DNA from 2 places in the Providencia sp. PROV_01 genome. Region 2 is predicted to be linked to the other one. Evidence: predicted binding sites of a transcription regulator. Region 2 holds the regulator's gene; the other holds the start of a gene.
What was found. Region 2 encodes CRP, which controls carbon source genes, mostly activating them, when cyclic AMP is high. Its sites were predicted from a motif close to ATGTGANNNNNNTCACAT; they were not measured.

Region 1: a site for CRP is predicted at 6,228-6,245, ahead of pth (aminoacyl-tRNA hydrolase). Genes of this name have one in related genera too.

Annotation. Positions count from the first base shown of each region.
Region 1 is NZ_JBRFKD010000002.1:2,866,227-2,874,162, reverse strand. It holds gene ACU696_RS13940 (LysR family transcriptional regulator) at 1-840, shown strand, start outside; gene ACU696_RS13935 (calcium:proton antiporter) at 910-2,088, opposite strand; gene ACU696_RS13930 (GMC family oxidoreductase) at 2,545-4,158, shown strand; gene ychF (redox-regulated ATPase YchF) at 4,263-5,354, opposite strand; gene pth (aminoacyl-tRNA hydrolase) at 5,457-6,047, opposite strand; gene ychH (stress-induced protein YchH) at 6,347-6,619, shown strand; gene prs (ribose-phosphate diphosphokinase) at 6,924-7,871, opposite strand; gene ispE (4-(cytidine 5'-diphospho)-2-C-methyl-D-erythritol kinase) at 7,928-7,936, opposite strand, start outside.
Region 2 is NZ_JBRFKD010000002.1:697,783-705,718, reverse strand. It holds gene murP (PTS N-acetylmuramic acid transporter subunit IIBC) at 1-1,383, shown strand, start outside; gene ACU696_RS03995 (LysE family translocator) at 1,461-2,066, opposite strand; gene ACU696_RS03990 (hydrolase) at 2,168-3,151, shown strand; gene ACU696_RS03985 (YheU family protein) at 3,148-3,366, shown strand; gene ACU696_RS03980 (phosphoribulokinase) at 3,544-4,413, shown strand; gene ACU696_RS03975 (OsmC family protein) at 4,504-4,905, opposite strand; gene crp (cAMP-activated global transcriptional regulator CRP) at 5,262-5,894, shown strand; gene ACU696_RS03965 (hypothetical protein) at 6,034-7,011, shown strand; gene ACU696_RS03960 (hypothetical protein) at 7,179-7,936, shown strand, end outside.

The DNA of each region.
Region 1 (7,936 bases), 2.2 Mb from region 2:
AGCCGCGCGGCAGAAAGTTTATTTGTAACGCAACCAGCGGTTAGCCGTAGTATTAAAAAATTAGAAGATGAACTTGGTTATACTTTGCTGATTAGGGAAGTCGATGGCGTTAAATTAACGGAGGAAGGGGATATTTTATTGGCTCATGCTAGACAAATTCTTTCACAATTTGGCAGTATGAAAAAAGCGTTACTGGAAAGGTCAGGCCCTATATCTGGAGTACTACCCGTGGGGCTACCACCCGTGATAGCATCGACCTATTTTGCTGATATTATTATGGCTTTTAGCCGACGTTATCCACAGGTGGAACTGAAAATTCTTGAGTTGGGTACACGCAAAATGCGAGAGGCAATGCTAAATGGTGAAGTTGAAACTGCCGCCGTGATGTTACCTTTTGCTGATGACCGCTTTGAAGTACACCCTTTTTCAACCGACCGATTAATGCTATTGGTTAGCAACCAACATCCACTTGCAATACGTGAATTTGTTAAATTTAGTGAAATAGCCGATGAGCCTTTTATTTTCTTTTCTGATGATTTTCTAATTAATGAACTTGTTGTTAGTGCTTGCGGTGTTTATGGTAAAAAACCCACTATTTCTGGGCGTAGTAGTCATTTAGATTTGGTGACAGCCATGGTAAGAGCTGGGGTAGGGATAACGCTACTTCCGGACAGTATGTGGCAGAACGCCAGTTCAGTGGGGGTATCCGTTATTCCAGTTATTGAGCCAATATTGGCTTACGACATTGCTTTAGCGACAGTAAAAAACCACCATCAAAGCCGTCGTGCACAAGCATGGCATGATTTGGCTTTGGATATGTTAAGAATAAGGAAAGTGTGAGCGAGGCTAACATAAAATTTGATACCCAATCGAGTATTTTCTTATGCAGCCTTCACGTTTTGTCAGCCACTACGGATAAAATAGAATAAGCCCAAATACAGCAAAGATGGCAAGGTGTATCCAACCTTGAATGGGAGATGTTTTCTGACCATTAAATGAAAGCATAGTCAGTAACATGGTGATTGCGAATAAAACAATTTCCGCGTTAGAAATCCCCATAATGACTTGTTTACCGGTAATAATGCCGATAATTAATACTGCTGGCACAGTTAAACCTACTGTTGAGACAAATGCGCCTTGGCAAAGGTTTATCGCTCGTTGCATTTCATTATTCATTGCCGCTTTTACTGCTGTGATTGATTCAGGTGTAAATACGATAATGGCGATCAGGACACCACCGACTGCTGCTGGTGCTCCTAAGGCTTCAATTCCGTAATCAGTCACGATGGCTAAATAATGCGCAAGTAACACAATAGGGAGTATCAGCCCAATTAACACACAAGAACGAATAATAATCGTTTTTTTGTTTGACTCAGCGTGGTTATCTTTCTTTTCGACATTATTGTCTGCCAAAGCATCGCTAGCTGAAATGTATTGTTCTGGGACATTCATCAGCCCTTTAGGCGGCTGGATAAAAAATCGTCGGTGACCTCGCATCTGCATCCACAAGAAAGCACCATAGATAAGTATAGTAATACCTGAAATACCAATGGCTTGCGTATGGGAATACTCCCCTTGGCTAGAGGTATAATTTGGTAGGATTAACGCTAAACCAGTCAGTAATACGATCATTGAAAGATAACTGTTGGTTCCTTGCGTATTATATTCTTGTTCACCATTTCTAGCTGAACCTGCGAGTAAGCAGATACCTACGACGAGGTTCATGATAATCATCATCACGGCGAATATGGAATCACGCCCAATAGTTGGAAAATCACCGGGACCTAGTAGAACCGAGGCAATAAGAATGACTTCAATTAAGACAATAGATAAAGTCAGGATCAGCGTTCCGTATGGCTCACCCAATTGTTCAGCAAGATGGTCAGCCTCTTTAACGACACCAAAGGAAGCGGTGAGAATTGTAATGAACAGCAGTAAAAAAATCCAAGTTGCACTAAATGCAGAAAGACTGTCATTAAGTAATGTTTCGCCACTTAAAATAAAGAAAATGACGACTAACCAAGAGCCGATTAACCGGCTCCAAGTTGTTAACGGGATGAGTGGACTATTGAAACAGAAGCGCCCCATATTGTTTTCCTTTAGAAGAAAGGGCCGTCCCTGTTGCTGATACGCACTTGAGGTCGTCCTCAAGCCGAAAGAATATTAATCGGTCATTACTATAGCATTCATCTATTATCTTGCAACTCCTGCATGGAAATAAGCTTTATAGTCGCGCTGATAACATCGAAGGGGATTGTGACTCGCTTAAACACGATAAAATAAGATATTTCTATATGACAGATTACTTATTAGCTAGCTATAAACATTCATTTATTAATAAAGATTGGATTAGGTTTAAGTATTGACTTTGCTTAAAATTTTTCTTGAATAAACAATGTTTATTAAGAGCCAATAATAATTACATAAGAAATTATTTTTGATTTTAATCACATATGTGGAATATTGTTCATACATTAATGAATTAAAAGCACTATTGTTAAAAAAATGAAAATAGATTGTTTGTTTTATTTGACGGGGTGACAAATGAGCGCAGTAAAATATGATTATATTATTGTAGGTGCGGGTTCTGCCGGTTGTGTTCTTGCTGCTCGGTTGATCCAAGAGACGCAATCCAAAGTATTACTTATTGAAGCGGGTGGTAGCGATAACCACTTGTTTATTCGTATGCCAGCTGGCGTGGCGAAAATTATTGCCCAAAAAAGTTGGCCTTATGAAACTGAGCCAGAGCCTCACGCGAATAACCGTAAAATGCAAATTGCCCAAGGGAAAGTGTTGGGGGGAAGTAGTTCTGTCAATGGAATGATTTATATCCGAGGCCAGAAACAAGATTATGATAATTGGGCTCTAAATTACGGCTGTGAAGGCTGGGGATACTCGGATGTATTGCCATGGTTTAAAAAGGCAGAGAGTAATGAAAGCCTGACAGGAGAATACCATGGAACAGAAGGCCCACTTCCTGTCAGTGAAAATAGATACCGGCACCCATTATCAATGGCATTTATTCGTGCAGCGCAAGAGCATGGTCTTCCTTATGTCAATGACCTTAATGGGGAAAGCCAGCAAGGAACAAGCTTTTACCAGACGACAACGCATAATGGAGAAAGAGCCAGTACATCAAGAACCTATTTAAAATCAGTGGAAAAGAGTGATAAGTTGACATTAAAGCTTGGCACTCAAGTGAACCGTATCATCATTCGCGATGGCCGCGCGATTGGTGTTGCCTATCAAGGGAAAAATGGTCATGAAGTTGAGACATTTGCCAGTTGCGAAGTATTGGTCTGTTCGGGTGCGATGGGCTCTGCAAAATTATTGATGCTATCAGGTATCGGGCCAGAGGAGCACTTGTCTTCGTTGGGGATCCATACTCATGCGAATCTACCTGTTGGTAAAAATTTTCATGACCACCTACATATGTCAATTAACGTCACGACTAAGCAGCCAATAAGTTTATTCGGCGCAGACCAAGGTTTAAATGCGATTAAACACGGGGTCGAGTGGATGGTATTTCGCAGTGGACTGCTCACCTCTAACGTTTTAGAAGGCGCTGCATTTAAAGACAGCTGCAACCAAGGCCGTCCTGATGTACAAATTCACTTTTTACCTATTTTAGATAGCTGGGATGATGTTCCTGGTGAGCCTCTGCCCGCAGCCCACGGCTTTTCATTAAAGGTCGGGTACTTACAACCTAAGTCCCGTGGTGAAGTTTTATTGCGCAGCACAGACCCACAAGCCCCACTAAAAATTCACGCTAATTATCTTGCCTCACCCGAAGATATGGAAGGTTGCAAACGTGCGGTTAAGTTTGGCTTAGATGTATTGGACTCCCCTTCATTACAAGTGCTAAGCAAAGAGGTTCTAATGCCACCTGCTTCTGTACGTCATGATGACGCTCAACTTGAAGAGTTTGTCCGAAATTTTTGTAAAACGGTTTACCATCCTGTGGGAACTTGTCGTATGGGAACGGATACCACAACATCAGTGACTGATTTGCGGTTACGTGTACATGGTATTGAAAACTTACGTGTCGTGGACTGTTCTGTGATGCCTGAAATTCCAAGTGGCAATACCAACGCACCAACGATAATGATTGCAGAACGCGCCGCAGCGATGATTATAGAAGATAGGAACGCAAATTAACCTTGTGATAGGCTGATATAGAAAAAACAGCATAAAACCAAGGTAACACCTGAGCTTTATGCTGTTTCAATAAACTTAAGGTACGTTATAGACCAATTGTGGTACTACACATTAAACAAGAAGTTCAGCACATCGCCGTCTTTAACGATATAGTCTTTACCTTCTGCGCGCATTTTACCGGCTTCTTTTGCGCCTTGCTCACCACGGTACTGGATAAAATCATCAAATGCGATAGTTTGCGCACGGATAAAGCCTTTTTCAAAGTCAGTATGGATTTTACCTGCGGCTTGTGGTGCCGTTGCACCGACAGGGATAGTCCATGCACGCACTTCTTTCACCCCAGCAGTAAAATAAGTTTGCAGGTTTAATAACTGATAGCCGGCACGAATAACACGGTTAAGACCCGGTTCTTCAATACCTAAATCAGCCATAAACTCATCGCGCTCTTCGTCTTCAAGTTCTGCAATATCAGACTCAATCGCTGCACAGACGGGAACAACTACAGAGCCTTCGGCTTCTGCAATTTTATACACCACATCTAAGAAGGGATTATTTTCAAAACCATCTTCATTAACGTTAGCAATGTACATCGTTGGCTTTAATGTTAAGAAGCTCAAGTAGCGGATAGCGGCTTTATCTTCATTAGATAACTCTAATGTACGCAACATACCTGCTTGCTCTAGGTGCGGCAAACATTTTTCTAATGCTTCTAATTCTGCTTTTGCGTCTTTATCGCCACCTTTTGCGCGTTTTTGGACACGATGGATAGCGCGCTCACAGGTATCAAGGTCAGCAAGTGCTAATTCAGTATTAATGACTTCAATATCTGCGGCAGGGTCAACTTGGCCTGCAACGTGGATGATATTGTCATTTTCAAAACAACGAACAACGTGACCAATGGCTTCGGTTTCACGGATATTCGTTAAAAATTGGTTACCTAGGCCTTCACCTTTAGATGCCCCTTTGACTAAGCCCGCGATATCCACGAACTCCATCGTAGTTGGTAAAATACGCTGTGGCTTCACAATTTCAGCTAATTGATCAAGACGTGGGTCTGGCATTGGCACAACACCCGTGTTTGGTTCAATTGTACAGAAAGGGAAGTTGGCTGCTTCGATGCCGGCTTTGGTCAATGCATTAAACAGAGTGGATTTACCCACGTTAGGCAGACCAACGATACCGCATTTAAAACCCATATGTTTCTCACCTTAATAGCGAGGGGCAGACATACGCTGCACCCAATGTTTAGAAATTGGCGCTGATTATACACAAAAAGTCGATTCGGATGAAATGAACTCTTATGCAGTTGCTTTGAAGCCATGTAGACGATTGATGGCTTTGTCCATTCCGTCTGCTAGCAGAATATCTGTACACCTAGCCGCTTCATCAATTGCATCATCAATGAGTTTTTGCTCAGATAACGGTGGCTTACCCAAAACAAAGCCAACCACTTTGTTTTTATCACCCGGGTGGCCAATACCTATGCGTAAACGATAAAAATTCGGGTTATTGGCGAATTTACTTTGAATATCTTTCAACCCATTGTGGCCGCCATTGCTGCCCCCTAATTTCATTTTAGCTACACCGGGGGGTAAATCGAGTTCATCATGGGCGACTAAAATTTCATCGAGATTGATGCGATAAAAATTGGCTATAGCGGCAACCGACTTACCACTTAGGTTCATAAATGTGGTTGGAACCAGCAGACGGATGTCATTACCGCCCATATTAATACGTGCGGTATAACCAAAAAACTTTGCTTCTTCTTTCAATGGCTGATTATGGCGCTCAGCCAGTAAATCAACATACCATGCACCTGCATTATGGCGCGTTTGTGCATATTCAGCACCCGGATTGGCAAGTCCAACAATTAACTTAATTTTGCTCACGGTGGTGATTTCACTATCAGTTATGAAAATAATGCCCTAGTTTACCTTGTGAAATGCAGGATGTACAAAATTGTGATGGATAAAGTAACTATGATTATAATTGCTTAATAAACTATTCGGGCTTTCTGATTTTTTGATGAAAAGCATTTTTTGTACAGATATTCTTGCTAACTTCCTTCCTTGTGATGTCTATCGCAAAAAATTTTACTTAATGCACTATAATCATTACATAAATATAAAGTATGACCGAATTTATTTACACATGCTTGCTTATCAGTTTACTGGTACTGGAGGTATATATGAAACGGAAAAGCGCTCATCTTCTTGGTAATGTCTTCATGGGAATCGGAATGGTGTTGATGATCGGGAGTATCGGTGTCAACTTATTCTCTCATATCGTTAACTTAGGCCTTTCAGAACTTATCACGAACGGTTCCTTATTCGGCATTTTTATCGGTGCGATGGTATGGTTAGTCGGTGCTAGGATCGGCGGCCGTGAAAAAGTTGCAGACCGTTACTGGCAATTGAAACAACAATATCATTCACGCAGAGATAATCACCGCTATCCATAACATAAATAGTCTAGAGCAATTAATTGCTGATAATGGTGAACGAGTTTGATAATTAGGCATTAAGAAGAGTGAAATCCCAAAGAATTTTGCTCTTTTGTCGTGAATATTGTTAGTTATTTTAGATGGCTATTTTTGTCGTTTCATAATGTGAAATCACCACTATGATCGGTGATAAAATATAAAAATGAGCCCCAGTGGCTTTTTCTGCCAAAATCATAAAGCCCCTGCAAATGACATTGCAGGGGCTTATATTTTTTTGTGACTTTTTCATCACGGTTGAACGCTAAAATCCAATATTGGAGAATTAGTGTTCAAACATTGCTGAAATTGACTCTTCGTTACTAATACGACGGATAGCTTCAGCTAACATACCTGAAAGCGTTAAGGTGCGAACATTGCTCAGCGCTTTGATTTCAGGAGAAAGAGGAATAGTGTCACAAACAATGACTTCATCAATGACTGAATTTTTGATGTTGTCTACAGCATTACCTGAGAAAATCGGGTGTGTAGCGTATGCAAATACACGCTTCGCACCACGTTCTTTCAGTGCTTCTGCTGCTTTACACAGCGTACCACCGGTATCAATCATATCGTCCACTAAGATGCAATCACGACCTGAAACATCACCAATGATATGCATGACTTGAGAAACGTTCGCACGTGGGCGGCGTTTGTCAATAATGGCCATATCGGTGTCATTCAGGAGTTTTGCGATAGCTCTAGCACGTACCACGCCGCCGATGTCTGGAGATACAACGATTGGGTTTTCCAAATTCTTCTGTAACATATCTTCCAGAAGAATAGGGCTACCAAATACATTATCCACAGGAACATCAAAGAAGCCCTGGATCTGCTCTGCGTGTAAATCGACAGTGAGCACACGGTCTACACCTACACTTGACAGAAAATCGGCAACAACTTTAGCGGTGATTGGTACACGGGCAGAACGTACGCGACGATCCTGTCTTGCATAACCGAAGTAAGGGATAACAGCGGTAATACGACCAGCAGATGCACGGCGTAGGGCATCGACCATAACAACCAGTTCCATCAGGTTATCGTTGGTTGGTGCACAAGTTGACTGGATGATAAAAATATCACCACCGCGAACATTTTCATTAATTTGAACACTGACTTCGCCGTCGCTAAAACGACCAACAGCCGCGTCTCCAAGATTAGTGTAAAGGCGGTTAGCAACACGTTGTGCTAGTTCCGGTGTAGCGTTACCAGCAAAAAGCTTCATATCGGGCACGAGAAAAACCTCAGGCTTGCGTCCAGAGAGATATTGTTGACCAACAGCGACAAGGCTTATTGGTG
Region 2 (7,936 bases):
ATGACCCGTTTGCGCCTCACACTCAACGATGACCAGCTAGTGGATAAAGCCGCACTCAAACAAATCGCAGGAGTGCTTGGTGTCATTGAGAGTGATGAACAGCTGCAAGTGATCCTTGGCCCGGGTAAAGCACAAACTGCCGCAGACTTAATGAACCAACTGTTGGATAGTGGTGAAGAGGATAACCATGAGGCAACAATCCAGCCTCAGGATTTAAACGACATTGCCTCCGCAAATAAGCAGCAACTGAAAAAGAAACAAACCAGTGCCGTTCACCGGTTTTTATCCAAATTTGCCACGATATTTACACCGCTAATTCCGGGTTTTATTGCTGCGGGCTTACTATTAGGTTTTGCGACTCTCGCTAAACAAACCTATTTCCCAGCAGGGCTTCCAACAAAGCCTGAAGAGCAGACCCTACTCGTACATACTATTTTATATATGTCAGTATTTAGCAAAGGGCTGTTTAGCTTTCTAAGCATTCTCATTGGTTATAATACTCAAAAAGCCTTTGGCGGTAGCGCGGTAAATGGTGCCATCATTGCTTCACTGTTTGTTCTTGGATATAACCCTGAAATAGCCAAAGGGTTCTATTCTGACATGAATAGCTTTTTCGGGTTGGCTATCGACCCAAGAGGTAACATTATTGGGGTATTGATTGCGTGTATTTTTGGCGCATGGGTTGAAAAACAGGTACGCAAAATTATCCCAGCTAACCTTGATATGATTTTAACCTCAACAATTACCTTATTAATTGTTGGTGCTGCTGTGTTTATCTTTATCATGCCTATTGGGAGCTGGTTATTCTCTGGCATGTCATGGCTGTTTGTTCATTTAAGCAGCAACCCATTCGGAACTGCCATACTTGCTGGGCTATTCTTAATTGCAGTTATGTTTGGCGTGCACCAAGGTTTTGTTCCGGTATATATGGCACTCGTTGAAACTCAAGGTTTTAACTCACTCTTCCCTATCCTAGCGATGGCAGGTGGTGGCCAAGTTGGTGCAGCAATGGCGTTGTATGTTAAAGCCGCAAAAGATTCAGTGTTACGCAATCAGATTCGTGGGGCTATCATTCCAGGTTTCTTAGGTGTCGGTGAACCACTTATTTACGGTGTAACTCTTCCGAGGATGAAGCCATTTGTCACCGCATGTTTAGGTGGTGCCGCAGGCGGTTTCTTTGTTGGGCTAGTGGCTTGGATGGGTTTACCGGTTGGTTTGAATACCGTCTTTGGCCCTTCTGGCTTAGTCGCTATCCCAATGATGACGTCAGCTGATGGGGTGTTCCCTGGAATGTTAGTTTATGTGGGCGGGTTATTCACATCCTACTTATTCGGTTTTATTTTTACTTATTTTTTCGGAACTAAGAACGTCGATTTAGACTAATCGCCTCCCTTACATGTAAAAAGCAGCCCATGGGCTGCTTTTTGATGAGTCATATAAACTGCACTTTTATCAGAAAATCATTCCAACCAAATCAGGGGAACGCACAAAGCCGTTAAAATCCCCATTACCCAGTTAAAAATAAACCAAGCACGGCGGCTACGCAAAAATAGGCTGATTAATGAACCAAACCCCATCCAGATTAAACCCGCCACTAAGTTAACCACCACAAATGCGATACTCATCATTAAAATAGATTGAGTAAATAACTCACCGGGTAAGCTAAATCCCCCTACGGCTCCCAAACCCATCATCCATGCTTTCGGGTTTAAAAACTGCAATAAGCCACCTTGATACCAAGTCACGCTTTTCGCAACTTCGCTATTCGTCTTCAGTGGTGCATAATTTGCCGTCGCTGTTTTCCATGCGAGCCATAACAGGTAGATGCTTCCGGCGACTTTTAAGGCGATATGAATCGCAGGATAGAGCAATAAAAGTGCAGCAATACCGAATGCAGAAAGATAAAGTATGGACTGCATGCCTAACATAATACCAAGGCATAATATAATCGTATGGCGAAAACCGTAGTTTGCTGCACTTGACGTTAGCAACATATTGTTAGGGCCGGGTGTGACTGCTGCAATGAATAAAAACGTAAAAAGAGAAAAAATCAGCCCCAGTGTCATTTATAATTTAGCCTCAAACTCAAATTTGTTTACTTGCATCACAAAAAAATAACAGTATGTTATGTGACTCACAAGAGTCTCCATTAAATAAAAATAAGGCTATGTCAGAAAACTTTCGTCCAATAAGTTGGGCTAAAAATCCACACCTCCAAACATTACTGCCAAGGATTTTCCGTAGAACACCGAAAATCAAACCTATATGGCAACGGCTTGAATTGCCTGATGGCGATTTTATCGATCTCGCTTGGAGTGAAAAACCCGAGCTAGCAGCGCATAAGCCACGATTAGTGATTTTCCATGGTCTAGAAGGTAATTTTAAAAGCCCTTACGCTCACGGAATGCTAGAAACTGCCCAAAAACATGGTTGGTTGGGTGTGATTATGCATTTTCGCGGTTGTAGTGGTGAACCCAATCGCCAACAGCGAATTTATCATTCAGGAGAAACAAATGACGCCCGCTATTTTCTTCGTTGGCTAAAACAGACCTTCGGTGATGCGCCAACCGCTGCAGTTGGTTATTCTCTTGGTGGCAATATGTTAGCCTGCTATTTAGCTGAAAGTGGCCAAAATGCAGATGTCGATGCGGGTGTTGTTGTTTCTGCTCCTTTGATGTTAGAAGCCTGCTCTTTACGCATGGAAAAGGGCATTTCTCAGTTTTATCAACGTTACTTACTAAATGGCTTGAAACGCAATGCCACCCGGAAATTAGTCCGTTATCCAGGCTCATTACCCTTAAACCTCTTACAATTGAAGCAGCTTAAGCGGATCCGTGAGTTTGATGATGTGATTACTGCTCGTATTCATGGATTTGATGATGCGACAGATTATTATCAAAAATGCAGTGCATTACCCAAGTTAGCTTATATCACTAAACCAACGTTAATTATTCACGCCAAAGATGACCCATTTATGGCGCCTGAAGTTGTTCCTGATTTATCATTTTTACCCCACAATGTGGAATACCAAATGACAGAACATGGCGGGCACGTCGGCTTTGTGAGCGGTACATTGAGAAAACCGCAAATGTGGTTAGAAAGCCGTATTCCTCAATGGCTAACCCCTTATTTAGATAAGGAAATAATGTGATTATTCCTTGGCAAGAACTTGAGCCTGAAACATTGGAAAACCTGATTGAGAGCTACGTATTGCGTGAGGGAACCGACTACGGCTCCCATGAAAAAAGCCTGCAAGATAAGGTTAACGATGTGAAACGGCAGTTAGTTTCTGGCGAAATTGTGCTAGTCTGGTCTGAATTGCATGAATCGGTTAATTTCATGCCTAAAGGAAGTTTTTCTGTATGATGTTTTTATTCCATGGTTCATTTTTACGTCATCTTTTGTCATAAAAAAGTTGCGTGTTTTCCAACATAATCATGTCGTAAAACCATCAAATAAGGCTCACAACCCTAACACCCGTTAATCCGCTTCATGCACTATTGATTAAAATAGTGCTTATAAGCGCAGCACAGGGAGTCCACGATGTCTAAAAAGCACCCAATCATTGCTATCACCGGTTCAAGCGGGGCTGGCACAACGTCAACTAGCCAAGCATTTCGTAAAGTCTTTCATCAATTAAATATCCAGCCTGCAACATTAGAAGGGGATAGTTTTCACCGCTATACACGCCCTGAAATGGATATGGCTATCCGAAAAGCCAGAGAACAAGGCCGGCACATCAGTTACTTTGGCCCCGAAGCGAATGATTTTGCTTTGCTTGAACAAACTTTAGTCGACTATGCAAAAACGGGTTGTGGGCAATCCCGTAAATATCTACATACTTATGATGAAGCGGTACCTTATGGCTTGCAGCCCGGGACATTTACCCCTTGGGAACCGCTGCCAGATAAAACGGATATTTTGTTTTATGAGGGGCTACATGGCGGTGTTGTCACACCGGAACATAATGTCGCACAACATGTTGATTTACTTGTCGGTGTTGTCCCTATAGTCAACCTAGAATGGATCCAAAAATTAATCCGTGATACGACAGAGCGAGGGCACTCCCGCGAAGCCGTTATGGACTCTGTCGTGCGTTCTATGGGTGACTATATTAATTACATCACGCCACAATTTTCTCGCACTCACATCAATTTTCAACGCGTTCCGACGGTAGATACCTCCAACCCATTTTCGGCTAAAGCCATTCCATCACAAGATGAAAGCTTTATTGTGATCCGCTTTCGTGGGCTAGAGCAAATTGATTTCCCCTATTTGCTATCAATGATATCTGGCTCTTTCATTTCTGCAATGAATACAATTGTCGTCCCCGGAGGAAAACTAGGTTTAGCCATGGAATTAATTATGGCGCCAATAGTCGAAAAACTAATTAATCAAAAGGACAACAATTAAATTATTTTTTGATTAATAAATAAGATGCTTATCATTAATTAAGGTAAGCATCTTTTAATTCAAATATACCAATAAAAATTAAATTTATTTTTAGCTTTTTATTTCAAAGCTGTGTGTGACTTCAACGGTTTTCTCTAACATCAATGCGACTGAACAATATTTTTCAGCAGAAAGTTGAACGGCTCGTTCGACCGCTTTTTCCGTTAATTCATTCCCTGTTACAATAAAATGTAAATGGATTTTCACAAAATAACGAGGGGCTTCTTCGCGACGCTGTGAGGTTAATTTCACCTCACAATCCGTAATATCATAGCGGCCTTTTTGTAGAATCGAAACGACATCAATCGCGCTGCAACCACCCGCAGCCATTAGCACCATTTCCATTGGGCTTGGAGCTTTATCACCTGCATTGCCGTCCATCATCACTTGGTGCCCAGACGCAGACTCCCCTAGAAAAGAAAGTCCTTCAACCCACTTAACTCTTGCTTCCATTATATTTCCCCTTGAAATGAAATCGGTTTAAAGGCTACATTGTTCCATAGATACAATGAATGTTATATCAACTTTATTTGGCTGAAGCGATACAGGGAAGACTTTCTTTATTGGATATGCTACAAACAATACTTAGTTGATAGGATTAAGATCAAAACTCAACGGTTTAATTGATCATATTATAGTGTTGATATCAATTTGCGTTACCCAAAGCAATCAAAAACGCTGAAGCAATCAGCTGTTAGATTATTTAAAGGTATATAAGGCAAATTAATATGCTAAGCTAGTGACTTTAAAGCCAGCCTTTCTAGTATGTTTTTCTGAATGGCTGCAATAACATACAGAGGATAACGCTAATGGTTCTCGGCAAGCCACAAACAGACCCTACTCTTGAATGGTTTTTGTCACACTGCCATATTCATAAATATCCATCCAAGAGCACTCTTATCCATCAGGGTGAGAAAGCAGAAACCCTTTACTATATCGTTAAAGGTTCGGTGGCTGTTTTAATTAAAGATGAAGAAGGCAAAGAAATGATCCTCTCTTACCTGAATCAGGGGGATTTCATTGGTGAGCTTGGGTTATTTGAAGAAGGGCAAGAACGTACTGCGTGGGTTAGAGCCAAAATAGCCTGCGAAGTTGCTGAAATTTCTTACAAAAAATTCCGTCAATTAATTCAGGTAAACCCTGATATTTTAATGCGCCTTTCTGCGCAAATGGCTAGTCGCTTACAAACAACATCTGAGAAAGTCGGTAACCTCGCATTCTTAGACGTTACAGGCCGTATTGCTCAAACGCTATTAAACTTAGCTAAACAACCTGATGCAATGACACACCCAGACGGTATGCAAATCAAAATTACTCGTCAGGAAATAGGCCAAATCGTGGGTTGTTCCCGTGAAACAGTCGGCCGTATTCTAAAAATGTTAGAAGACCAAAACCTGATCTCTGCACATGGTAAAACCATTGTTGTTTACGGTACTCGTTAATTAACCTTTCAGCCTGGCCACCTTTGGCTGGGCTATTTATTTATCATATTAAATTCTAATAAAATCGCTTCTTTATATTCTCTTTATCACTTCCCCTTATAGAATAATAATTATTATCTTATTAATTAGGGAAATATTTATGACCATTACATTAGACTATTTATCGGGTAATCCGACGATTTTCAAAAAAATCATTAATTCCGATGATTTCATCAAAAAAATTTTTACGATTACCTCTTCACTGAAAAAAAGTCCACTTGATACGAATAACCAGCTAAAACCAACTCGTACCTGTAGCACTGAGAGTATTGATTCCGCCTATGAGAGCGACTTAGAAGAAACCAATAATATTAAGTGTTTAAGCACTGGTGAATTTTACGAAAAAGTCAATCAATTGAAAATTAAGCTATACGGAAAATATTCATCTACTTTTCTTTCTGAGCAAAGTACAGACTCATTAATAAAAGAAAATAGAGTTATTCTTGACCAATACAAAGAACTCCCCAAAAAAAATGCTGAATATGCTGATTTTTTATATCGCGATATTAGAATCCCTGGCATTAACAATAAAAGTCTACAAGAAAAAAAAGAGATTATAAAAAAATTTGTATTACCTAAACCTCTAACTAATAAAAATGGTTCAATGCTTCCTTTAAAAAAACAAATCATTCAAGAGTCTATTCGTCATATCACACTACCTTCCGTGGGTATAAAATATAAAACAGAAAGCAAATTTAATAAGAAATTAGTTTATATACATTACAAAATTTGTGAAGAAAATCGGCCTAATCAAAGAATCACCTCTTTGCCAAAAACCACTTTTGAGTTCAAGGGAAATATACCGCAAACAAAGTCATCATTACTAAGAGCACAACGAATAAAAGAACATTATAATTTATCGAGTAAAATTACCACACAGAAAACCAGCCTTAGCAAAGATAACTTAGCAAAAAATAAAATTTTAGTTAATAGTTCTGATTTATTAAAAATAATAGAAAAAGAATACCAATTGACCCAAGAAATGAATAACCATATAAAAATAATCGCTGAAATAGACGCCCAAATGAAGACTAACTCTCAATTACTAGCACTTTACAAGTCACCAATAATAAAATAAGTAAAATCGACTTATTATTCAATCAATTAAAATATTTGCATTGGCTAGAACAAATCCAAACACAAATATCACACACATGTAAATAAATAATCATAAACATCGATTTATTATATTAACTAACCTAAAAACAACCCAAAATAGCATTAATTGATAATTAAGGATCTCTCATGCACATAGACACCATCAATAGAAATGTAAGCAATCCCATCTTTAAAAAAAACATAGCATTAGAAATAGCGGAAAATTATTTCCCAATAATTAAGAAAATACGTAATACTAGATTGAATAATTTCATTCATTTATTTAGTTTTAACAAAAAAAACAAAGTAAATATGGATTCAAAGTTTTACTTAGAGTTAAAAAAAATAGAAACCAAAAAAAATGAGAATAACTCACGATTAAAAGTCGAATTAAATCAAAATAAAATAATATCATTAGAAAATGAACTACTTAAAAAGTCGTTTGAAATATCCCCAACAGTAAAAAACACTAAAGATGAAATTAATAGAAAAATAAGTAACGCATTAAAAATAGACAAGCCCTATGTAGAAGAATTAGTCAACAATAAAATAATTAAAGAACAGAATGACCTAATAGACCATTACACATACCATATTAAAAATATAGAATTAATTGAAACTAAAGAACAATTAAAAAATGATATATACAAATTAAAATTAGAGATAAAAAACGAGTCAAAAATAAGAGGGATTTATTATCTTGAAAAAAAACATGAAATATTAGAGTCATCATATAAAGAGATAGAAAATACATTTGGGGTGGAAGACCAAAATGAAAATTTAAAATCATTAATTAATTTACAATTAATCATTAAAAATTTATTAATTAAAGAATTAGATGATATTAAAAACAAAATTCATAATATAACGTTAAATAACTATAATAAAAAATCCATTAACCCCAA